2 linked regions of the Variovorax paradoxus genome follow. The protein of the gene in region 1 binds, or shares a complex with, the protein of each later gene. Links are inferred from orthologs where the notes say so. Each region holds a gene or a part of one and is shown in the gene's direction. Other genes may lie near its edges.

The links.
Region 2: the proteins of hfq (region 1) and katE are in contact, whole or in part, in a crystal structure (PDB 3VU3), measured with the Escherichia coli proteins. The link is inferred for Variovorax paradoxus from one-to-one orthologs.

The regions. Positions count from the first base shown.
Region 1 is NZ_CP091716.1:4,527,169-4,537,397, reverse strand. The notes cover bases 5,495-8,179. They hold hfq (RNA chaperone Hfq), read left to right. Parts: upstream 5,495-6,556; coding sequence 6,557-6,802; downstream 6,803-8,179. Other genes in these bases: hflK (FtsH protease activity modulator HflK), read left to right, coding at 8,102-8,179; hflX (GTPase HflX), read left to right, coding at 6,858-8,027; der (ribosome biogenesis GTPase Der), read left to right, coding at 5,495-6,393. Outside these bases: L3V85_RS21075 (RodZ domain-containing protein), read left to right, coding at 1-552; ispG (flavodoxin-dependent (E)-4-hydroxy-3-methylbut-2-enyl-diphosphate synthase), read left to right, coding at 549-1,823; hisS (histidine--tRNA ligase), read left to right, coding at 1,840-3,150; L3V85_RS21060 (YfgM family protein), read left to right, coding at 3,156-3,848; outer membrane protein assembly factor BamB, read left to right, coding at 3,856-4,998; more of der, read left to right, coding at 5,050-5,494; more of hflK, read left to right, coding at 8,180-9,475; protease modulator HflC, read left to right, coding at 9,493-10,229. UniProt on the Escherichia coli protein: RNA chaperone that binds small regulatory RNA (sRNAs) and mRNAs to facilitate mRNA translational regulation in response to envelope stress, environmental stress and changes in metabolite concentrations.
Region 2 is NZ_CP091716.1:1,094,253-1,107,045, forward strand. What follows is about bases 9,641-12,597. They hold katE (catalase HPII), read left to right. Parts: upstream 9,641-9,999; coding sequence 10,000-12,195; downstream 12,196-12,597. Other genes in these bases: L3V85_RS05425 (hypothetical protein), read left to right, coding at 9,815-9,964; L3V85_RS05435 (DUF3396 domain-containing protein), read right to left, coding at 12,212-12,597. Outside these bases: L3V85_RS05380 (cation:proton antiporter), read right to left, coding at 1-402; L3V85_RS05385 (site-specific recombinase), read right to left, coding at 399-2,372; Co2+/Mg2+ efflux protein ApaG, read right to left, coding at 2,415-2,810; rpe (ribulose-phosphate 3-epimerase), read left to right, coding at 2,871-3,566; L3V85_RS05400 (hypothetical protein), read right to left, coding at 3,556-3,810; L3V85_RS05405 (succinylglutamate desuccinylase/aspartoacylase family protein), read left to right, coding at 3,971-4,975; L3V85_RS05410 (Ku protein), read left to right, coding at 5,051-6,022; ligD (DNA ligase D), read left to right, coding at 6,038-8,575; L3V85_RS05420 (transglutaminase-like domain-containing protein), read right to left, coding at 8,708-9,529; more of L3V85_RS05435, read right to left, coding at 12,598-12,793.

The DNA.
Region 1 (10,229 bases):
GTGGTGCTGCTGCTGATCGGCGCGGGCGCGCTGTTCTGGCTGCCGCAGTCGGTCTTCGATCAGCTCGGTGCCTCGGTCTCGCGTCTGACGGCGCATGGCTCGGCCGACACCCCGGCAACGAACGATGCGTCCGCGGGAACGCCGGGCGGTTCGGGCGTCGTCGCCGAGACCGTGCCGGCTCAGGCGGTAGCGCCAAGCGGTTCGGTGGGAGCGGCTGTAGAGACGCCTGTTGCTGCCAATCCAGCCAATGCAACGACGCCGGTCGCAACGGCACCCGCCGCCGTCGCGCCTGCAGCTTCCGCCGCGAGCAGCCAGCAGCTCGTTTTCGTGGCACGTGAAGAGTGCTGGATCACCGTGACCGAAGCCGGCGGCAAGCAGCTGCTGCGTCGCAGCCTGCAGGCCGGCGAGACCGTCGGCCTGTCGGGCGCGCTGCCGCTGTCCGTGGTCGTGGGCCGTGCGTCGAGCGTCGACGTGCAGGTGCGCGGCAAGCCTTTCGACCTGAAGCCGGTCACCAAGAGCGGTGGCGTGGCGCGTTTCGAGGTGACGTCATGAGCGATTGCCTTCTTCCCATCGAATCGGCGGCGCCCAAGGCGCGCCGCTCGCGCCAGGCCAGCGTGGTCTGGGGCCCGCGTGTGGTCACGGTGGGGGGCGACGCGCCGGTGCGCGTGCAGTCGATGACCAACACCGACACCGTCGATGCCATCGGCACCGCGATCCAGGTCAAGGAGCTTGCGCTGGCCGGTTCGGAGATGGTGCGCATCACCGTCAACACGCCCGAAGCCGCCGCGCAGGTGCCCTACATCCGCGAGCAGCTCGACCGCATGGGCGTCGACGTGCCGCTGATCGGCGACTTCCATTACAACGGCCACCGGCTGCTCACCGACTATCCGGCCTGTGCCGAAGCGCTGAGCAAGTACCGCATCAACCCCGGCAACGTGGGCAAGGGCGACAAGAAGGACAAGCAGTTCGGCCAGATGATCGACGCCGCGATGCGCTGGAACAAGCCGGTGCGCATCGGCGTGAACTGGGGCAGCCTCGACCAGGAACTGCTCGCCAGCCTGATGGACACCAACAGCCAACGCGCCCAGCCCTGGGATGCCAAGCAGGTGATGTACGAGGCGCTGATCACGTCGGCCATCGAGTCCGCCAAGCTGGCCGAGTCGATGGGCATGGCCGGCAACCAGGTCATCCTGTCGTGCAAGGTGAGCGGCGTGCAAGACCTGATCTCGGTCTACCGCGAGCTGGCCCGGCGCTGCGAGTATCCGCTGCACCTGGGCCTGACCGAGGCCGGCATGGGTACCAAGGGCACGGTGGCTTCGGCCACGGCGCTGTCGATCCTGCTGCAGGAGGGCATCGGCGACACCATTCGCGTGTCGCTCACGCCGCAGCCGGGCGAGTCGCGCACGCAGGAAGTGCTGATCGCCAACGAGATCCTGCAGGCGCTTGGCCTGCGCGTGTTCGTGCCGAGCGTCACCGCCTGCCCGGGCTGTGGCCGCACCACGAGCACCACCTTCCAGGAACTGGCCAAGCAGATCGACGACTACCTGCGCATGCAGATGCCGGTCTGGCGCAAGAAGTATCCCGGCGTGGAAACGCTGAAGGTGGCCGTCATGGGCTGCATCGTCAACGGCCCAGGCGAAAGCAAGCATGCCGACATCGGCATCAGCCTGCCTGGCACCGGCGAGGCGCCCGCGGCGCCGGTCTTCATCGACGGCGAAAAGGCGCTTACGCTGCGCGGCGACAATATCGCCAACGAGTTCCACCAGCTCGTAGAAACCTATATCGAAAAGCGCTTCGGCGGCGAACACGCCGTCGCTGCCTGACACCTCCGCAGGATCCATGGCTGATAAATTGAATGCCGTCAAAGGCATGAACGACATATTGCCGCCCGAATCGGCGCGCTGGGAGTGGCTCGAGGCCACCGTGCGCGACCTGATGGGGCGGTTTGCGTACCGCAACGTCCGCACGCCGATCCTGGAACGCACGGCACTCTTCGTGCGCGGTATCGGCGAAGTGACCGACATCGTCGAGAAGGAGATGTACTCCTTCGAGGACCGCGCCGACAAGCACGGCAAGTTCGAGCACCTGACCATGCGCCCGGAGAACACCGCCGGCCTGGTGCGCGCGGTGATCGAGCACAACATGCTGTACGAAGGGCCCAAGCGCCTCTGGTACACCGGCCCGATGTTCCGCCGCGAGAACGTGCAGCGCGGGCGTTTCCGCCAGTTCCACCAGATCGGGGCCGAAGCGCTGGGCTTTGCAGGCCCGGACGTCGATGCCGAGCTGATCCTGCTGGCGAACGCACTCTGGAAGGCCATCGGCCTGACCGATGTTCGCCTCGAGCTCAACAGCCTGGGACAGCCTGCCGAACGCGCGTTGCACCGCACCGAACTCATCGCGCACTTCGAGAAGCACGCTGACAAGCTCGACGAAGATGGCAAGCGCCGCTTGCACAGCAACCCGCTGCGCATTCTCGACACCAAGAATCCGGCAATGAAGGACGTGGTCGAGTCGGCACCTAAGCTGATCGACTTTCTCGGTGCCGAATCGCTCGCGCACTTCGAGGGGCTGCAAGCCATCCTCAAGGCCAACGACATTGCATTCACGATCAATCCGCGCCTCGTGCGCGGGCTGGATTACTACAACCTCTCGGTCTTCGAATTCGTGACCGACCGCCTGGGTTCGCAAGGCACGGTGTGTGCCGGTGGGCGTTATGACGACCTGATCGCGCAGATCGGCGGCAAGCCCGCGCCGGCCGTGGGTTGGGCCATGGGCGTGGAGCGCGTGCTCGACCTGCTCAAGGAGCAAGGTGCCGAAGTGCCGGCGCCAGTGCCCGACGCCTATGCCATCGTGCCCGATGCAGCGTCCATGCCGGTCGCGCTGCGTACGCTGCAGCAGCTGCGCGAAAGCGGCGTGCGCGTGCAGATGCATGCGGCAACCGTCGACGGCCTCAGCGGCTTCAAGGCGCAGATGAAGAAGGCGGATGCCAGCGGCGCAACCTACGCCCTAATCTTCGGCGCCGATGAACTCGCACGCGGCGAGGTGACTCTCAAGGCGTTGCGCGACGGAAGCGGCGCGCAAACTTCCCGAGCACTTGCTGAAGCCCCCATCTGGGCCGCCACCCTACAATCGCCGGCTCCCAACACCTGACACGCATGGCAACCCATCTCGACCTCGAAGAACAGGAACAGCTCGACCAGCTCAAGCATTTCTGGAATACCTACGGCACCCTGATCACCTGGGCCGTCCTGCTTGTCGCCGGTGCCTTCGTGGCCTGGAACGGCTGGCAATACTTCCAGCGCAACAAGGCTGTCCAGGCCGCCGCGCTCTACGACGAGGTCGAGCGCAGCACGCAGTCCGGCGACGTCGAACGCATCCAGCGCGTGCTGGGCGACATGAAGGAGCGCTTCGCCAACACCGCCTATGCACAGCAGGCCGGCCTGCTGGTCGCCAAGACGCTGTTCGAGAAGGGCAATGCCGAAGGCTCGCGCGCAGCACTGGAGTGGGTTGCACAGAACGCCGTCGACCCTGGCTACAAGGCCGTTGCCAAGCTGCGCCTCGCGGGCGAGCTGCTCGACAGCAAGTCGTACGACGATGCACTCAAGCAGCTCGACGGCAGCGTCCCCAAGGAATTCGAACCGCTGGTGGCCGATCGCAAGGGCGACATCTACCTGGCCCAGGGCAAGCGCGACGAAGCGCAAGCCGAGTACCGCAAGGCCTGGACCGGTCTTGGCGCGACTTCCGACTACCGTCGTCTGGTCGAGATCAAGCTGAACGCGGTCGGTGTCGACCCGAAGAGCCTGGCCCCGGTCGTTACCGTCACTCCCGCAGCCCCCAAAACTCCCTGACCGCATCATGAATTTCAAGCGTCTCATGCCTGAATCGACCGCCCTGCGTGCGGGATCAGCCCTTGTTTTGGTCGCTTTCCTGGCCGCCTGTTCGGGTACCAGCAAGCCGAAGCCCGAAGAGCTGCCCGCCAATCCGGCCCTGATGGGTGTGCGCCAGGCCTGGAAGGTGCAGGTGCCTGAGGTCAAGTTCCCGCTCACGGCCGCCATCAACGGCGACATCGTCACCGTCGCGGGCAGCGACGGCACGGTGGTGGCCATCGATGCCCGCGCCGGCCGTGAAACCTGGCGCGCGAGCGCCGGTACGCCATTGGCGGCCGGCGTCGGCAGCGACGGTTCGCTGGCGGCCGTCGTCACCACCGGCAACGAACTGGTGGCCCTCGAGAACGGCAAGGTGCTGTGGAAGCAGAAGCTGTCCGCGCAAGCCTTTACAGCACCGCTGGTCGCTGGTCGCCGCGTGTTCGTGCAGACCGCCGACCGCAGCGTGAGCGCCTGGGACGGCCAGAGCGGCCGCCGCCTGTGGATCCAGCAGCGCGCGGGTGAAAACCTGGTGCTGCGCAAGTCGGGCGTGCTGATTGCCGTGGGCGACACGCTGGTGGCCGGCCTCGGCGGCCGTCTGGTCGGCATCAACCCGGGCAACGGCACCTCCCGCTGGGAAGCCCCCATCGCCGCGCCGCGCGGCACCAACGACGTGGAACGCCTGGTCGACCTGACCGGCAGCGTGAGCCGCGTGGGCGACTCGGTGTGCGCACGGGCCTACTACGCCAGCGTCGGCTGCGTCGATACCGCGCGCGGCACGCTGGCCTGGAGCAAGCCGGCCTCGGGCGCCGACGGCGTGAGCGGCGACGACCGCTTTGTCTACGGCACCGAGTCCGACGGCAGCGTCATCGCTTGGCGCCGCGGCGACGGCGAACGTGCCTGGCAGATGAGCCGCCTCAAGAACCGTGAACTGACTTCGCCGCTGGCCGTGGGCCGCTCGCTGATCATCGGCGAGAGCACCGGCACGCTGCATTTCGTGTCGCGCGAAGACGGCGCGCTGCTCAATCGTGTCACGCCCGATGGCTCCGCCATCACCGTTGCGCCGGTGCTCGTCGGCAACACGGTCGTGGTCGTGACTGCCAAGGGTGGTGTGTTTGGATATCGCCCTGAATAATCTTTTCTCGCAAGGCCCGACCATGAAAACCGCGCCATCGAAAGGCCGGCCATGAAGCCGGTCGTGGCCCTGGTCGGGCGTCCCAACGTCGGCAAGTCGACGCTGTTCAATCGCCTGACACAGACGCGCGACGCCATCGTCGCCGATTTCGCCGGCCTCACGCGCGACCGCCACTATGGCAACGGTCGCCTGGGCAAGCACGAGTTCATCGTGATCGACACCGGCGGCTTCGAGCCCGATGCCGGCAGCGGCATCTACAAGGAAATGGCCAAGCAGACACGGCAAGCCGTGGCCGAGGCCGACGTGGTGATCTTCGTCGTCGATGCCCGCGAGGGCCTGTCGGCGCAGGACCATGACATCGCCAATGAACTGCGCCGTCTCGGCAAGCCCTGCGTGCTCGCGGCCAACAAGGCCGAAGGCATGCACGACGGCACCAAGCTCGTCGACTTCTACGAACTCGGGTTCGGTGACGTGCACGGCGTTTCCGCGGCGCACGGGCAAGGCATGCGCGACCTGGTCGAGCTTGCGCTCGAGCCGCTGAACCTGCCCGACCCGGACGACGAATCCGAGGAAGACGAAGCCAACAAGCCGATCAAGCTGGCAGTGGCGGGGCGCCCCAATGTGGGCAAGTCGACGCTGATCAACACTTGGCTCGGCGAAGAGCGCCTGGTGGCATTCGACATGCCGGGCACCACGCGCGACGCGATCTCGGTGCCCTTCGAGCGCAACGGCCAGCGTTTCGAGCTGATCGACACGGCCGGCCTGCGCCGCAAGGGCAGGGTGTTCGAGGCGATCGAGAAGTTCTCGGTGGTCAAGACGCTGCAGGCCATCGAGTCGGCCAACGTGGTGCTGCTGCTGCTCGACGCCACGCAGGGCGTGACCGACCAGGACGCGCACATCGCGGGCTACATCCTCGAAAGCGGCCGCGCTGTGGTGATCGCCATCAACAAATGGGATGCAGTCGACAGCTACCAGCGCGAACAGATTCAGCGGCAGATCGAAACCCGGCTGCCTTTCCTGAAGTTTGCTGCGCTGCATTTCATCTCGGCCATTAAGCGCCAGGGCCTGGGCCCGGTGTGGCAGGCGATTGCGCAGGCCCACAAGTCGGCCACGCGCAAGATGTCCACGCCGGTGCTGACCCGGTTGCTGCTGGAGGCGGTGCAGTTCCAGGCGCCCAAGCGCGGCGGCATGTACCGGCCCAAGCTGCGCTATGCGCACCAGGGCGGCATGAATCCGCCGGTGATCGTGATTCACGGCAATTCGCTCGAGCATGTGACCGATGCTTACAAGCGCTTCCTCGAGGGGCGTTTCCGCAAGGAATTCGATCTGGTGGGTACCCCCTTGCGGATCGAATTCAAGAGCTCTCACAATCCTTTTGCGGACAAGGACGATTGAGTCCATTGGCTGCCGATGGCGGCCAATGACTTGAGGCTGGAGCGGAAGTTCCGTCTTTTGAGAACCGTTATTTTCTCAAGGCTTTTGACTCAGGTTGCTGCAGCGCGGAAACCCTGTGTTAAGGTCATCTCTCCAACAACTACTCTTGAACACGGAGAATATCGTGAGCAATAAAGGGCAACTTCTGCAAGACCCGTTTCTGAATACCCTGCGTCGCGAGCATGTGCCGGTTTCCATTTATTTGGTGAACGGTATCAAGCTGCAGGGGCAGATCGAGTCTTTTGACCAATACGTCGTGCTGCTCCGCAACACAGTGACGCAAATGGTCTACAAGCACGCCATTTCCACCATCGTGCCGGGTCGTGCCGTCAATTTCTCGGCTGCCGAGAACGACGACGCCGCAGCCTGATAGCGCGGAGCGCGGCGGCCTCGGTCGTCGCGCTTTTTCCCAATTCTGATCCCGCTTGTCTGAACAGATCCCCCGCCAGGAAGGCGCCGCCGTTCTCGTCGGCGTCGATTTCGGGCTGCCCCATTTCGACAGCGAACTCGAGGAACTCGGCCTGCTTGCGCAGACTGCCGGCCTCACGCCCGTCGCCCGTCTCTCGTGCAAGCGCAAGGCCCCCGACGCGGCCTTGTTCGTCGGTAGCGGCAAGGCCGAAGAAATCAAGGAACTGGCCGCCCTCCACAGGGCGAGCGAAGTCATCTTCGACCAGGCCCTGAGCCCCGCCCAGCAGCGCAACCTGGAGCGCCAGCTCGACGTTGCGGTGTATGACCGCACTTTCCTCATTCTCGAAATCTTCGCGCAGCGCGCCCGCTCGCACGAAGGCAAGCTTCAGGTAGAACTCGCTCGCCTGCAGTACCTCAGCACCCGGTTGGTCCGGCGCTGGTCTCACCTGGAGCGCCAGACCGGCGGTGCGGGTGTGCGCGGCGGCCCGGGCGAAAAGCAGATCGAGCTCGACCGACGGATGATCAACGAGTCGATCAAGCGCACCCGCGAGCGCCTGGCCAAGGTGCAGAAGCAGCGTGGCACGCAGCGCCGCCAGCGCGAGCGGCGCGACACCTTCAACATCTCGCTTGTCGGCTATACCAACGCCGGCAAGTCGTCGCTGTTCAATGCGCTGGTCAAGGCCCGCGCCTATGCGGCGGACCAGTTGTTCGCCACGCTCGACACCACCACGCGCAACCTTTACCTGGGAGACGCGCGGCGCCAGGTGTCGATTTCCGACACCGTGGGCTTCATCCGCGACCTGCCGCACGGCCTGGTCGACGCGTTCAAGGCGACGCTGCAGGAGGCGGTCGACGCCGACCTGCTGCTGCACGTCATCGACGCCTCCAACCCCCATTACCCCGAGCAGATGGCCGAGGTGCAGACCGTGCTGCGCGAGATCGGCGCCGACACCGTTGCGCAGCTTCTGGTCTTCAACAAGCTCGACGCCCTTGAAAGCGCTCAGCATCCGCTGCATCTGCAGGACGAGATGGAAATCGACGGCGTGCAGGTCCCCCGCATCTTCCTGAGCGCCAAGAGCGGCGAGGGCGTGCCGTTGCTGCGCGCCGAGCTCGCCCGGCAATCGGGCTCCGTAGCCGATACGATGTCCCCTGAGGCAGACGCTGAATTGCACGATGCCGCCGATTGATTGGGCACAATCCCGCCACTGACAAGAGAACGAAGCGAATGAATTCAAAGCCAGCGCGGAGAGGGTTTCTGGGCATGTTCAATCTGAACGACGGCCGATGGGGTCGCGGCGACGAGCCGTCCTCCAACGGCGATCGCCCGGCCGGCAACCGCCCCCCCGATGCCAATCCCCCAGGTGCACCGACACCCCCGCCTTCGGGCAACAACAGCAATAACAACGACCGTCCCCGCGGCCAGGGCCCCAACCAGGGCCCGCCCGACCTCGACGAACTCTGGCGCGACCTCAATCGCAAGCTCGGAGGCTTCTTCGGCGGTGGCAAGGGCGGCGGCAACCGTCCCAGCGGCGGCAACAGCAACGGTGGCGGCAACGGCTACCGCCCCGACATGAAAAACGCAGGATTCGGCCTCGGCCTGGTGGCTGCCGTGGCCGTGCTCATCTGGCTCGGCACCGGCTTCTTCATCGTGAACGAAGGCCAGCAGGCGGTCGTGACGCAATTCGGCCGCTACAAGACGACCGTCGGCGCCGGCTTCAACTGGCGCCTGCCGTACCCCATCCAGCGCCACGAAGTGGTGGTGGTCACGCAGATCCGTTCCACCGACGTGGGCCGCGACGCCATCGTGCGCTCCACGGGCCTGCGCGAATCGGCCATGCTGACCGAAGACGAAAACATCGTCGAAATCAAGTTCGCGGTGCAATACCGCCTGAGCGATGCGCGCGCCTGGCTCTACGAGAGCAAGTCGCCCGCCGAGACCGTCGTGCAGGTGGCCGAGACCTCGGTGCGCGAGGTGGTCGGCAAGATGAAGATGGACGCCGCGCTGGCCGAAGAGCGCGACCAGATCGCACCGCGCGTGCGCACGCTGATGCAGACCATCCTCGACCGCTACAAGGTCGGTGTCGAAGTGGTCGGCATCAATCTGCAGCAAGGCGGCGTGCGTCCGCCCGAGCAGGTGCAGGCTGCGTTCGACGACGTGCTCAAGGCCGGCCAGGAGCGCGAACGCGCCAAGAACGAAGCCCAGGCCTACGCCAACAACGTGGTGCCGCTCGCTACCGGTACGGCTTCGCGCCTGAAGGAAGAGTCCGAAGCCTACAAGGCGCGGATCGTGGCGCAGGCCCAGGGTGATGCCGGCCGCTTCGCCTCGGTGCTGGCCGAGTACCAGAAGGCGCCGCAGGTGACGCGCGACCGCATGTACACCGACGCCATGCAGCAGATCTACGCCAGCACGACCAAGGTGCTGGTCGACAGCAAGCAGGGCTCCAACCTGCTGTACCTGCCGCTCGACAAGCTCATGCAGCAAAGCGGCAACAGCGCGACGCCCACGCCGGTCGACGCGGCCAGCCCCAGCGTCGCCGGCACCGCGCCGGCCCAGTCCTCGGTGATCCCGGTGGCGCCCGTGACGGGCGACGTGCGAGCCCGCGACGGCCGCTCGCGCGACCGCGACGTGCGTTGAAAAAGGACTAGAAGAACATGAACAGAATCGGATTCATCGCATCGTCGATCCTCGTCTTGCTCGTGCTGCTGAGCTCGACCCTCTTCGTGGTCGACCAGCGCCAGTTCGGCGTGGTCTATGCCCTCGGCCAGATCAAGCAGGTCATTACCGAGCCGGGCCTGAACTTCAAGCTGCCGCCGCCGTTCCAGAACGTGTCGTACATCGACAAGCGGCTGCTGACGCTCTCCAGCATCGACACCGAGCCCATGCTCACGGCTGAAAAGCAGCGCGTGGTGATCGACTGGTACGTGCGCTGGCGCATCAGCGACCCGCAGGCCTACATCCGCAACGTTGGCCTCGACGAGAACGCCGGCGCGATGCAGCTCAACCGCGTGGTGCGCAATGCGTTCCAGGAAAACATCAACAAGCGAACCGTGCGCGACCTGATCTCGGTGCGCCGCGAGGCCCTGATGGCCGACGTGCAGCGCGAAGTGCTGTCGGTGGTGAAGGGCGCCAAGCCCTGGGGCGTCGACGTGGTCGACGTGCGCATCACCCGTGTCGACTACGTGGAGGCCATCACCGAATCGGTTTATCGCCGCATGGAAGCCGAGCGCAAGCGCGTGGCCAACGAACTGCGCTCGACCGGTACGGCCGAAGGCGAAAAGATCCGCGCGGACGCCGACCGCCAGCGCGAAGTGATCGTTGCCAACGCATACCGCGACGCGCAGAAGATCAAGGGTGAGGGCGATGCCCAGGCCGCCGCCGCCTACAGCGA
Region 2 (12,793 bases), 3.4 Mb from region 1 along the record:
CTCGGGCAGGCCCAGCAGCGTCAGGATCCAGTACACGCCGAAGTAGGTGAGCGTGGCTTCGAGCAGGCTCTGCACCAACACCATCGGGTTGTGGCGGAACCAGCGCAGCGGCAGCCGCCCGCCCGCCTCGAACAGCACCACGGCCGCGCCCAGCTCCAGCAAAAAGAGGCTGATGCCGCGCAGCGGCCAGATCGCGCCCTCGAAGCCGGCAAAGCCCACCACAGCCCCCACCAGCGAATAGCCGATCACCTTGGGCAGCCCCAGGTAGCGCTGCACCAGGTGGCCGGAGGCTGCGGCCGCCGCCAGCAGCAGCGACCACAGCACGGTGGGCAGGCCGGCCGAGGGGCGCACCCATTCGGACCAGAAGCCCAGCAGATCGTTGAGGAAGCTCGTCAGGTTCATGCAGGTAGGAAGAAGCTCACCGGCCGGCTGCGCCAGCGTGCCCAGATCGCGCTGCGGATGCGCGCGCGGTCACTGAGGCTCACGCTGTGCGCGCGCAGCGCCAGCCGGAAAGCGAAATAGAAACTCACGCTCACATTGAGCGCGCCGATCACCGGGATGGCCGCCACCGCCCACCACAGCGCGGGCTGCTGCAGCACCGCCAGGCCCGTGGACGCCGCGGCCGCGGCGATTTGCCCGGCCGACAGTGTCACGTGGCGCACATCCAGCCCGAGCCCGAAGAAACCCGCGAACGCGGGCAGGAGGCCGAGCATGAGGCCGAGCGAGATGTTGGAGGCGAAGCCCGAGATGTGTGTGCGCATGAAGTCGGCCCAGCGGCGAGCCCGTGCGGCACCCAGAAAAGCGCCGATGCGAGGGTTGTAACGCATGGCGGAGTCCAGTCTGTGCAGGACAAAGGCGTTTTCTGTCCATCCGGCGATGATGCTGGCCGAAAACAGCAGGATGCCGGTGAATGCCGCATAAAGCGCGGTCGGCCCGGCCAGCGACAGCGAATTCAGCGTGGCCGAGGCATGCGCCGCGTCGAGCAGCGGCCGGCCCAGCGCCAGCTGGATCAGCAGCGCCACCGCCGCCATCGCCGGCACCACCACCAGCACGTTGCCCAGCACCGCCGCCACCTGCGAGCGCACCAGGTTGGCCACCTCGTCGACGAAGCCGTCCACCGCCCCGTCCGACTTGATGTCGCGCAGCCGCGCCGCCAGCGCCGGCGCCGTCATGGCGGGCTGCTTGGTGGCCAGCGTCAGGTGCAGCAGCTGGATGGCGACGAAGCTCGCCGCGTACATGAGGCCCGCTGCCAGCCCGCTCCAGAAGGCCGACAGGCCCAGCGCGTAGATGCCGAACTTCAGCAGCACCGTGATGGAGGTGAGCGCGCCGCCGCCGGCGGCCTTCTTCACCATCCGCGCATAGCTGGCGCGGTCGCGGGTGATGTAGTGCTCGCCGGTCTCGGCGCTGCGCTCGGTCACCTTGGCGGCCAGCATCGACGAATTGGAGGCGATCAGCGCGCGGATGCTGTTGCGCTCGCCGCCCGCCAGCACCAGCCGGCCGACCAGCCGAGCCACGCTGGGCCCGGCGCTGGGCGACATCAGGCAGTCGAGCAGTTCGCGGATGCGCAGCACGCGCTCGCGCAACTGGCGCAGCCGGAACACCAGACCCACCGAGATGCCGTTGTCCTCCAGGTGCGTGTAGACCGACGAAGTCACGGCGCGGCAGGCGTCGAGCCGGTCGCGAAACACCACGAAGGCGGCCTGCAGCGCCTGGTCGTCGCGCGGCTGCGCGAACATCTGCTCGCGCAGGCCGTCCAGGTCGGCCATCAGCGCGTGGAACGGGCGCCCCGCGCCGAGCTCGGGGCTCATGCGCAGCCGCAGCTCGGGCGAAAAGCCGGTGGCCACCACCTGGCTGGCGCAGTAGGTCACGGCGTCCATCACCGTGTGGCGCCAGCGCGGGGCGCCGTCCTCGTCGATGGCGGCGTCGGCCAGCAGCGCGCCGATGCGCGCGAGCTGCGTCTCGTCGAGCAGCGCGATCCAGCCGGCGTCGAACACGCCGGGCAGCACCATGCGGAACAGGTCCGACGCGTCGGTAGTCTCGGGCGTGCCCGGCAGGATCTTGCGGCGCAGCCGCTCGCTCAGCTCGCTGGCGAAGGCGGTGCGCGGCGCGAAGCCGTAGTCGGCCAGCAGCGTGGTCAGGTCGACCGACTGCGTGAAGGCGCGCCACCAGGCGCGCAGGCGCTCGCGCAGCTCCGGCCGCGCCTCGATGGCGTCCAGCAGCAGCTGCACGCGGCCCATGGCCGCCTGGGGCGAGGCGCGGTCGCCGCGCAGCCAGTCGAAGATATTGATGAGCCAGATGTGGCGCTGCGCCACATCGGCCGTCGGGTCGAGGCCGGCAAGCAGCCCCTGCAAGTCGCGCGATGCGGCAGCCATGTCGGGGGGCGGGGGAGAAAAGGGGAAGAGGGTGCGCCGTGCTCAGTGCAGTACGCGGGAGACAGGGGCGCCGCCGATGTCGGCTTCGAGCACGAACATGGGAATCGGAACGTCGAAGCGCTCGCCTTCCTCGCTCACCACGAAAAAACTGCCGTGCATCGTGCCGCTGGGCGCCTGCAGGCGGCAGCCGCTCGTGTAACGGAAGGATTCGCCGGGCGCCAGCAGCGGCTGCTGGCCGATCACGCCCAGGCCCTTGACTTCCTGGGCATGGCCCGAGGCGTCGTTGATCAGCCAGTGGCGCGCGATCAGCTGGGCGGCCACCGAACCCGTGTTCGTGACCGTCACCGTGTAGGAAAAGGTGTAGATGTTGTCCTTGGCGGACGACTGGTCGGCCAGGAAGCGCGGTTCGACCTGTACGCTGAAGGGGCTGTGTGACATGGGGCGCATGGTAACGGAGGCCTTTGGTCGGACTTCCGCCGGCTGCGAGAATCCAGGGTTATGAGCACCCCGTTCCGCATCGCGCCATCCATCCTGTCCGCCGACTTCGCGCACCTCGGCAAAGAACTGACCGACGTGATCGCGGCCGGCGCCGACTGGATCCACTTCGACGTGATGGACAACCATTACGTGCCGAACCTGACCTTCGGCCCGATGATCTGCCAGGCGCTCAAGCCCTATGCCAAGACCGCCGACGGCACCCCGGTGCCGATCGACGTGCACCTGATGATCCAGCCGGTCGACGCGCTGGCCGCCTCCTTCGCGCAGGCGGGCGCCGACTACATCAGCTTCCACCCCGACGCCTCGCCCCACGTGCACCGCAGCATCCAGGCCATCAAGGCCGCCGGCTGCAAGGCCGGGCTGGTGTTCAACCCGGGCCTGGGCCTGGAGGCGCTGGACTGGGCCATCGACGACATCGACCTGATCCTGATCATGAGCGTGAACCCCGGCTTCGGCGGCCAGAGCTTCATCGACTCGGCCCTGCGCAAGATCGAGATGGCGCGCAAGCGCATCGAGCAGAGCGGCCGCGACATTCGCCTCGAAGTGGACGGCGGCATCAAGGTCGACAACATTGCGCGCGTGGCCTCCGCCGGCGCCGACACCTTCGTGGCGGGCAGCGCGATCTTCAATGCCAAGGACTACGGCGCCGTCATCGGCGACATGCGCAAGCAGCTGGCCGGCGTGGTCAGCGGCTGATCTTCCCGCTCTTGTAGACGCGGTTGGCTTCCAGCCCGCGGTCGGTATCGACCAGGCCGCGCTCCACGTCTTCATGGGCCTGGCGGCCCACTTCGGGCGGATGGCCGTCCCGGGTCTGCTGGCTGTCCGAGGACTGATCGTGCTCGTGCGGCAGGCGCGGCGCTTTTTCACCGTCCTGCGCCACCTTGGTCTTGCCGCCTTCCGCGTCCTGCTTCTGCGGCGCGGCCTTGCTGCTCTTGTTCATGTGAGCTCCTTCGCTTGGATGAAGTCCGAGCCTGGGCCGCGCCCGTGTCCGGCCTGGTAGGACAGGCAAGGCAGCCCCTGTAGGCGGCCATGGCCCGCATCCTGCTATGAAATGAGTAGCGCCTTTGCGCGCAGGGAAAGGGCTCCGCAATAATCCCCGGATGTCCTCCGATCCATTCGACGGCGCAGCCACCGACAGCCTGCGCATCCATGCCTTCGCCTCGCTGAATCCCGGTCCCCGCCTGCTCGTGCTGGGCGGTGTGCATGGCGACGAAATCTCCGGCACGCTGGGCATCGAGCGCATCCTGGCCGAGCTGGAGGCCGGCACGCTGCGCCTGCAGCGCGGCGAACTGACCCTGGTGCCGGTCGCCAACCCGCTCGCGCGCCGGCGCCTGCAGCGCGAGGGCGAGCGCAACCTGAATCGCCTGTTCCGGCCCACCGAAGCGCCCGCCGACTACGAAGCCCGCGTGACCAATGCGCTGGCTCCGCTGATCGCGCGCCACGAGGTGTTGCTCGACCTGCATTCCTTCCAGAGCGAGGGCGAGGCCTTCGCCATGATCGGCCCGCGCGACAACACCGGCACGCTGGAGCCCTTTGCCCGCTCCTTCGAGGAAGGCCAGCTCGCGCTGCACATCGGCACGCCCATCGTGGTGGAAGGCTGGCTCGACATCTACGCCGCGGGCCTCGCGCAGCGCGCGGGCGGCACGCCGGCCGACGAAGCCGCCATCGATTTCGGCCGGGGCACCAACGAATACATCCGCAGCCGCGGCGGCTACGGCGTCACGCTCGAATGCGGCCAGCACCTGGACCCGCAGGCGCCCGAGGTGGCTTGGCGCGCCATTCGCCGCACGCTCGCGCTGCTGGGCATGGCCGCGCTGCCGCCGGGGCTGTCCGCCGGCCCGGCGCAGCCACCCCGGCTGCTGCGGCTGGCCAGCGTGACCGACCGCCTGCACGAGGACGACAGCTTCGTGCGCGACTGGGCCACCTTCGACGAAGTGGCGCGCGGCGAACCCATCGGCATGCGGCACGACGGCACCCTGCTGAGCGCACCCGAAGACGGCTTCATCGTGTTCCCCAACGCGCTGGCGCTGCCGGGCGCCGAATGGTTCTACTTCGCGCGGCCCAGCGAGCGCCAACTGGGCCCGGTGGCCGGCGCCGTGGCCTGACGGCGGCTGGGGCCGCGCTCCTACATCGCCCGCACGGGCGGGCGGCGCACATTCCAAGCCTGAAGGAGTGTGCCCATGCCAGTCTCTAAGAAAGCCCCCGCGCCGCGCGTCCTGTGGAAGGGCGCGATCAGCTTCGGCCTGGTCCACATTCCGGTCGCGCTGTATTCGGCCACCACCGACCACGGCATCGACTTCGACTGGCTCGACAAGCGCACCATGGACCCGGTCGGCTACAAGCGCATCAACAAGAAGACCGGCAAGGAAATAGCGCGCGAGCAGATCGTCAAGGGCATCGAGTACGAAGACGGCGAGTACGTCGTGCTCAGCGACAAGGAAATTGCCGCCGCCTACCCCAAGACCACGCAGACCATCGAGATCGAGACCTTCGTGCCGGCCGACGGCATTCCCTTCGTCTACCTCGAGCGGCCTTATTACGTGGCCCCCATCAATCGCGGCGCCAAGGTTTACGCGCTGCTGCGCGAGACCCTGCAACGCAGCGGGCGCGTGGGCGTGGCGCGCGTCGTCATCCAGACCAAGCAGCATCTTGCAGTGCTGGTGCCCGCGGGCCCCGGCCTGGTGCTCAACCTGCTGCGCTGGGGCGCCGACATCCGCCCCTGGACCGACCTGCCGCTGCCCTCCGAAGACGCGAAGAAGGCCGGCCTGAGCGAGCGCGAACTCAAGATGGCCAAGGAACTGGTCGACGACATGAGCACCGACTGGGACCCCGACGAATTCAAGGACGAGTTCAAGGACGAGATCCTCCGGCTGGTCGACAAGAAGGTGAAAGCCGGCCAGACCGAGACCGTCACTCAGCCCGAGCCCGAGGAATCGCAATCCACCGAGGGCCGCGGCGCCAAGATCATCGACCTGACCGAGCTGCTGCAGCGCAGCCTGCGTGGCAAGGGCGGCAAGACGGCCAAGGCCGCGGCCGCCGATGAGGAAGACGAAGAAGATGAGGCACCTCCTCCCAAGGCCGCGGCGAAGAAGCGCAAGCCGGCCGCCAAGGCCGCGCGCAAGGCGCCGGTGCGCCACCGCAAGGCAGCCTGACGGAGCACGGCGGTCATGGGCACGACGGCATCGACGGCGCGCAAGGCACTCGCGCGCTACCACGGCAAGCGCGACTTCTCGCGCACGCCCGAGCCCAAGACCGGCGGCCGGGCGGGCAAGGGCGTGCTGTCCTTCGTGATCCAGAAGCACCACGCGAGCCATCTGCACTACGACTTCCGGCTCGAACTCGACGGCACGCTCAAGAGCTGGGCCGTGCCGAAGGGGCCGTGCCTCGATCCGGCCGTCAAGCGCATGGCGGTGCATGTCGAGGACCATCCGATTTCCTATGCCGGCTTCGAAGGCACCATCCCGCCGAAGCAGTACGGCGCGGGCACCGTCATCGTCTGGGACCGGGGCGACTGGCTGCCCGATGGCGACGCGCGCAAGTCGCTCGCGGCGGGCAAGCTCAAGTTCGAACTGCGCGGCGAGAAGCTGCACGGCCACTGGACGCTGGTGCGCATGCACGGCAAGGGCGATGAGTCGCACGAGCCCTGGCTGCTCATCAAGGAGCGCGACGCCGAGGCGCGCGCGCTCGACGACTACGACGTACTCGAAGAGCAGCCCGCGAGCGTGCTGAGCGGGCGCGGCGTGGACGATGTGGCGCAGCCTGCCAAAAAGATGCCGGCCAAGGCGCCCGCAAAGGTACAAGCAAAGGCACCGAAGAAGGTCGCGCTCCCCGCCACCCTGCAGCCCCAGCTTGCCACCCTGGCGGCGTCTCCGCCCGCATCGCCCGGCGACTGGCTCTACGAGCTCAAGTTCGACGGCTACCGCCTGCTCGCGCGCATCGACAAAGGCAAGGTCCGCTGCTTCACCCGCAACGGGCACGACTGGACCGCGAAGCTGCCCGCGCTCGCCGAGGCGCTCGCGAAACTGTCCACCGGCGCGGCATGGCTCGACGGCGAGATCACCGTCGAAGGCGAGAACGGCGCGCCCGACTTCCAGGCGCTGCAGAACGCCTTCGACCGCGGCGCGACCTCGGCCATCGTCTACTGGCTGTTCGACGCGCCCTTTCTAGACGGCGAAGACCTGCGCGAACTGCCGGTCGAGGAGCGCCGCGCGCGGCTCGCGAAGCTGCTCGGCAAGAAGCCGCCCGCGCCGCTGCGCCTGAGCGAGGCCTTCGATGCCGCGCCGCGCGACCTGCTCGCGTCGTCCGCGCGCATCGGCTTCGAGGGCATCGTCTGCAAGCGCAAGGGCTCGCCCTATGTGCCGCGCCGCTCGCCCGACTGGATCAAGCTCAAGAACCAGCAGCGCCAGGAGTTCGTGATCGGCGGCTACACCGCGCCCAAGGGCGCGCGCGCCGGCTTCGGTGCCTTGCTGCTGGGCGTGCACGACGAGGCCACCGGCCGGCTGCGCTACTGCGGCAACGTCGGCACCGGCTTCGACGCGAAGCGCCTGGCCGACATCAAGGCCAGGCTCGACAGGCTGGCGACCGACGACTGCCCGTTCTCGCCGCAACCGCGCGGCGTCAAGGCGCAGTGGGTCAAGCCGTCGCTCGTGGCCGAGGTCTCGTTCGGCGAATGGACGCGCGAAGACCGGGTGCGCCAGGCGGTGTTCCAGGGCCTGCGCGCCGACAAGCCCGCGCGCGACATCCGGCGCGAGCGGCCGAAGGAAGCTGGCGAGATCGAAGCCGACGCTTCATCGCCAGCGAAGAAGAAAGGAAAACCCGCGCCCATGGCCCAGAAGATCACCCATGCCGACCGCGTGATCGACAAGCACAGCGGCATCACCAAGGGCCAGCTCGCGGCCTACTACGACAGCGTGGCCACGCTCATGCTGCCGCACCTGCGCGGGCGGCCGGTGTCGCTGGTGCGCGCGCCCGAGGGCGTGGGCGGCGAGCTGTTCTTCCAGAAGCACGTGCAGAACCGCGAGATCCCCGGCGTGCGCCTGCTCGACCCCGCGCTCGACCCCGGCCACGAGCCGCTGCTGCAGATCGACACCCGGACGGGCCTTCTGGGCGCCGCGCAGATGAACGTGATCGAGCTTCACACCTGGAACGCCACCTCGCGCGCCATCGGCAAGCCCGACCGCATGACCTTCGACCTCGACCCCGGCGAAGGCGTCGCCTGGCCCCGGATCCAGGAGGCGGCCATGCTGGTGCGCACCCTGCTCGACGAACTGGGCCTGCCTTCGTTCCTGAAGACCAGCGGCGGCAAGGGGCTGCACGTGGTGGTGCCGCTGCGGCGCCAGTACGACTGGGACGCCGTCAAGGGCTTCTCGCAGGCCGTGGTGGCGCATCTGGCCGAGACCATTCCATCGCGCTTCGTGGCCAAGAGCGGTCCGCGCAACCGCGTGGGCAAGGTCTTCGTCGACTACCTGCGCAACGGTTTCGGCGCGACCACGGTGAGCGCATGGTCGGCGCGCTCGCGGCCGGGGCTCGGCGTTTCCGTGCCGCTCGCGTGGGAAGAACTGCCCGTGGTGACGGCGGCCGACCAGTGGAATGTCGGCAACGCGGCCGAGCGCTTCGCAATCGGCAACAAGCCGTGGGCCGCCATGGAGCGCAGCCGCAAGGGCTTGGCCGCGGCGATGAAGCTGCTCGGCTACAGCAGCAAATAAGGTATTTCTCCCTCCCCTTCCGGGGGAGGGCCGGGGTGGGGGCACGACGGCGTTCAAAACGGCGCGGCGCTCAATAGAAGGCCTGCCCCCATCCCAACCTTCCCCCAGCGGGGGAAGGAGCAAGACAAAGGCCTACTGCAGCACTTCTTCCGTCGTCACATCGAAACGCTGCAGCGTGTTCGCACCGAACACCATCGTGATCGGCACGTCCGCCGCGTCGCGTCCGCGCGCGATCACCACGCGCCCGATGCGCGGCGTGTTGTGCCGCGCATCGAAGGTGTGCCAGCGGTTGCCCAGGTACACCTCGAACCAGGCGCTGAAGTCCATGGGATAGCGCACCGGCGGAATGCCGATGTCGCCCAGATAGCCCGTCACGTAGCGGGCGGGAATGTTCATGCAGCGGCACAGCGTGATCGCCAGGTGCGCGAAGTCGCGGCACACGCCCGTGCGCTCGCGAAAACCCTCCAGCGCGGTGCGCGTGGCGCGCGCGTTCTGGTAGTCGAAGCGCAGGTGCCGGTGCACGAAGTCGCAGATGGCCTGCACGCGCGACCAGCCCGGCGTCACGCTGGAGAAGTTGGCCCATGCGAAGGCCAGCAGCTCGCTGTCGACCTCGCAGTAGCGGCTGGGCAGCACGAAGGGCAGCGTCTCCACCGGCAGGTCGGCGGCGCTGTGCTCGGCCGCGCCGAAGTCGACGGCGTCGGGCCAGCCGGTGTCGTACACCGTCGCATGGTTGCGCAGCCGCACGCTGCTCACGCCCATCGGCACGTGCACCCGCGCGCACTGGTTGCCGAAGGCGTCCGCGTAGTGGTCGGTCGGCAGCGGCGGGCTGATGGTGAGGTGCTCGCCGCCGCCCTGCAAGTCGCCGGCGCGCGACGGATGCACCTGCAGCATGTAGATCAACGCCGTGGGGGCGGTGACGCCGAGTTCGATGTCGAAACCGATCCTGATCTGCATGGAGTTCTTTCTTCCCTGGGGTGACACGGGCCAAGAGGTGGCAAGCACGATGGGTGCCACCTTCGGCCCATGCTATGCGACGCGGGTTGCAAGGCCACGCATCCAGGATGCGCGACCCCGCGTAGGCCGCCGCGATGCGCTGTCGGCGCGCTCCTACCGCGTGCGCACTTGTTCTCCCACAGAGTAGGGCGGGGCGCCACTACGGGTCGCGGCGCGCGCCAAACATAACCTTGTGCTCCGTTCGCACCCTGTCTACGCCCCAGTACTTGTTCCTTGGAGGGAATCATGGAGTTTTCAACGCTGTTCGACTCGCTCACCGGTGCCTGGGGAGACGAGATCCTCGTGTGGGCCGTCGCCGCGGTGGCCGGATGCATCTGCCTCATCGCCCTGGTGAACGTGCTCGACATGTTCCTGGACAACAACGAAATGGGCTGAGCGCCCTCCCCATGAAAGATTCCAGCAAATCCCCGATGACGCCACAGAACAAGGCCGCGGCCGGCCGCCGCGCGAGCGCCAGCAAGGCGGGCGACGGCAGCAACGCCAAGCAGCAGCAGCTCGAAGGCTTCACCGTCGAGCATCCGCCGACCCTCACGACCAACCAGGGCCTGCAGATTCCCGACAACCACAACTCGCTGAAGGCGGGCGTGCGCGGGCCCACGCTGCTCGAAGATTTCATCCTGCGCGAGAAGATCACCCACTTCGACCACGAGCGAATCCCCGAGCGCGCGGTGCATGCGCGCGGTTCGGCCGCGCATGGCTACTTCCAGGTCTACAAGTCGATGTCGCAGTTCACCTGCGCCGACTTTCTCCAGGACCCCGACCAGAAGACGCCCGTTTTCGTGCGCTTCTCGACCGTGGCCGGCTCGCGCGGCTCCGCCGACACGGTGCGCGACGTGCGCGGCTTCGCCGTCAAGTTCTACACCCGCGAAGGCAACTACGACCTCGTGGGCAACAACATCCCGGTGTTCTTCATCCAGGACGCGATGAAGTTCCCCGACCTCATCCACGCCGTCAAGCCCGAGCCGCACCACGAGATGCCGCAGGCCGCGAGCGCGCACGACACCTTCTGGGACTTCGCCTCGCTCATGCCCGAGAGCACCCACATGCTGATGTGGGCCATGAGCGACCGCGCCATTCCGCGCAGCCTTCGCATGATGGAAGGCTTCGGCGTGCACACCTTTCGCTTCATCAACAGCCGCGGCGAGAGCCACTTCGTCAAGTTCCACTGGAAGCCCAAGCTCGGCATCCACGGCCTGGTGTGGGACGAGGCTCAGAAGATCGCCGGCAAGGACGCAGACTTCCACCGCCGCGACCTGTGGGAGGCCATCGAGAACGGCGACTTCCCCGAATGGGAACTCGGCGTGCAGATGATTCCGCAGGACAAGGAACACTCGCTGGGCTTCGACCTGCTCGACCCCACCAAGCTCATTCCCGAAGAGATGGTGCCGGTGCAGAAGATCGGCAAGCTGGTGCTCAACCGCAACCCCGACAACTTCTTCGCCGAGACCGAGCAGGTGGCCTTCCACCCGGGCCACGTGGTGCCGGGCATCGACTTCAGCAACGACCCGCTGCTGCAAGGGCGCCTGTTCTCGTACACCGACACGCAGATCTCGCGGCTGGGCGGCGCCAACTTCCACGAGCTGCCGATCAACAAGGCCGTGTGCCCGTTCCACAACATGCAGCGCGACGGCATGCACCGCCAGACCATCGCGCGCGGCCAGGTGGCCTACGAGCCCAACACGCTGGGCAGCGGCGCCGAGTTTCGCGTGGACGGCGGCAGCCACGGCTTCCAGTCGTTCCCCGAAGAGATCGATCCGCCGAAGGTGCGCCGCCGCAGTGCCTCCTTCGACGATCACTTCACGCAGGCGCGGCTGTTCTTCAACAGCCAGAGCGCGGCCGAGAAGGAACACATCATCGCGGCCTTCCGCTTCGAGCTGTCGAAGCTCGAAGTGCCCGCCATCCGCCAGCGCATGGTCGACAACCTCGCGCACGTGGACGAGAAACTCGCGCGCCGCGTGGCCGAGCCGCTGGGCATCGGCGAGCCCGACGCCAAGGCGGCGGCAGGCCGCGCGGGCTTTCGCGAACACCGCATGACGCTGCCCATCGACGAGTCGCCCGCGCTCAGCATGGCCGACACCGGCGACGGCACCATCCGCACGCGCAAGATCGCGATCCTGGTGGCCGACGGCGTCGACTCGGCTTCGCTCAAGCCGATCCGCGACGCGCTCGAACAGGCCGGCGCCCAATGCAAGATCGTGGGCCCGAGGCTGGGCACCGTGGCCAGCGCGTCGAAGCGGCAGATCGATGTCGACATGACCTTCGCCAACACCCCGTCGGTCATGTTCGACGCGGTGCTGGTGCCCGCGGGCAGCGAAAGCGCCGCGGCCATGGCCGGCATCGGCGACGCGGTGCACTTCGTGCTCGAGGCCTACAAGCACTGCAAGGCGATCTGCACCGTGGGCGAAGGCGTGCGGCTGCTGTCGACACTCGGCATCGCCGCCGACCTGCCGCAGGCCGATGCGCCCGCCGGCGTGGTGGTGGCGGCAACGCCCGTCACCAACATGGGCGACACCACGGCCGCCACGCAGGTGGCGAACGACTTCATTGCGGCGATTGCCAAGCACCGGCACTGGGACCGGGCGAACATCGACGCGGTGCCTGCGTGACGGGCGGTGACTGTCGTCAGGCCGGCTTGTCTGGATCGTTCAGGCGTTGCCAGTACGTATCGCCGAACGAGCTGCCCTTGATGATCGGCATGACCTCGCCTTTCTCGAAGTAGCGCCGGCTGTCCGATTGCGCCAGGGTGAACCACCAGCCGGCCTGCGGGCAGGGTTCGCCGCCCGGGACATAAGACAACCTGGCCGAGGGGTCTCGACCTTCATCAGGCGATGGCTTGCGGCGCTGCTCGGCGCTGGGCCAGTCGCTGTCTTCGTCGAAGCGGCGCATCCAGCGCAGCGACGTGTCATACCCGAACCGTGGATTGGGATCGCCATCCCAGGCGTCCAGGGTGTTGAGGTTCAGGTCGTCGCAACGGATCGGGCGGATCAGGCGATTGGCCTTGACCAGCACGTCGGGCACGCCGTCTTCCACCGGGTAGAGATCGAGGTCGCCCAGCTCGATCCAGAGACCGTTCGCGCCGTCAGGGTTGAGTGCGTTCCTCGGGTAAGGCACGGCCGTGATTTTGATGCGCGGGTCAGCCAGTTCGACACGGATCTGGTGTTCGGGCTTGCCCAGCTTGCGTTGCCAGACCGGCGAAAGCATGAA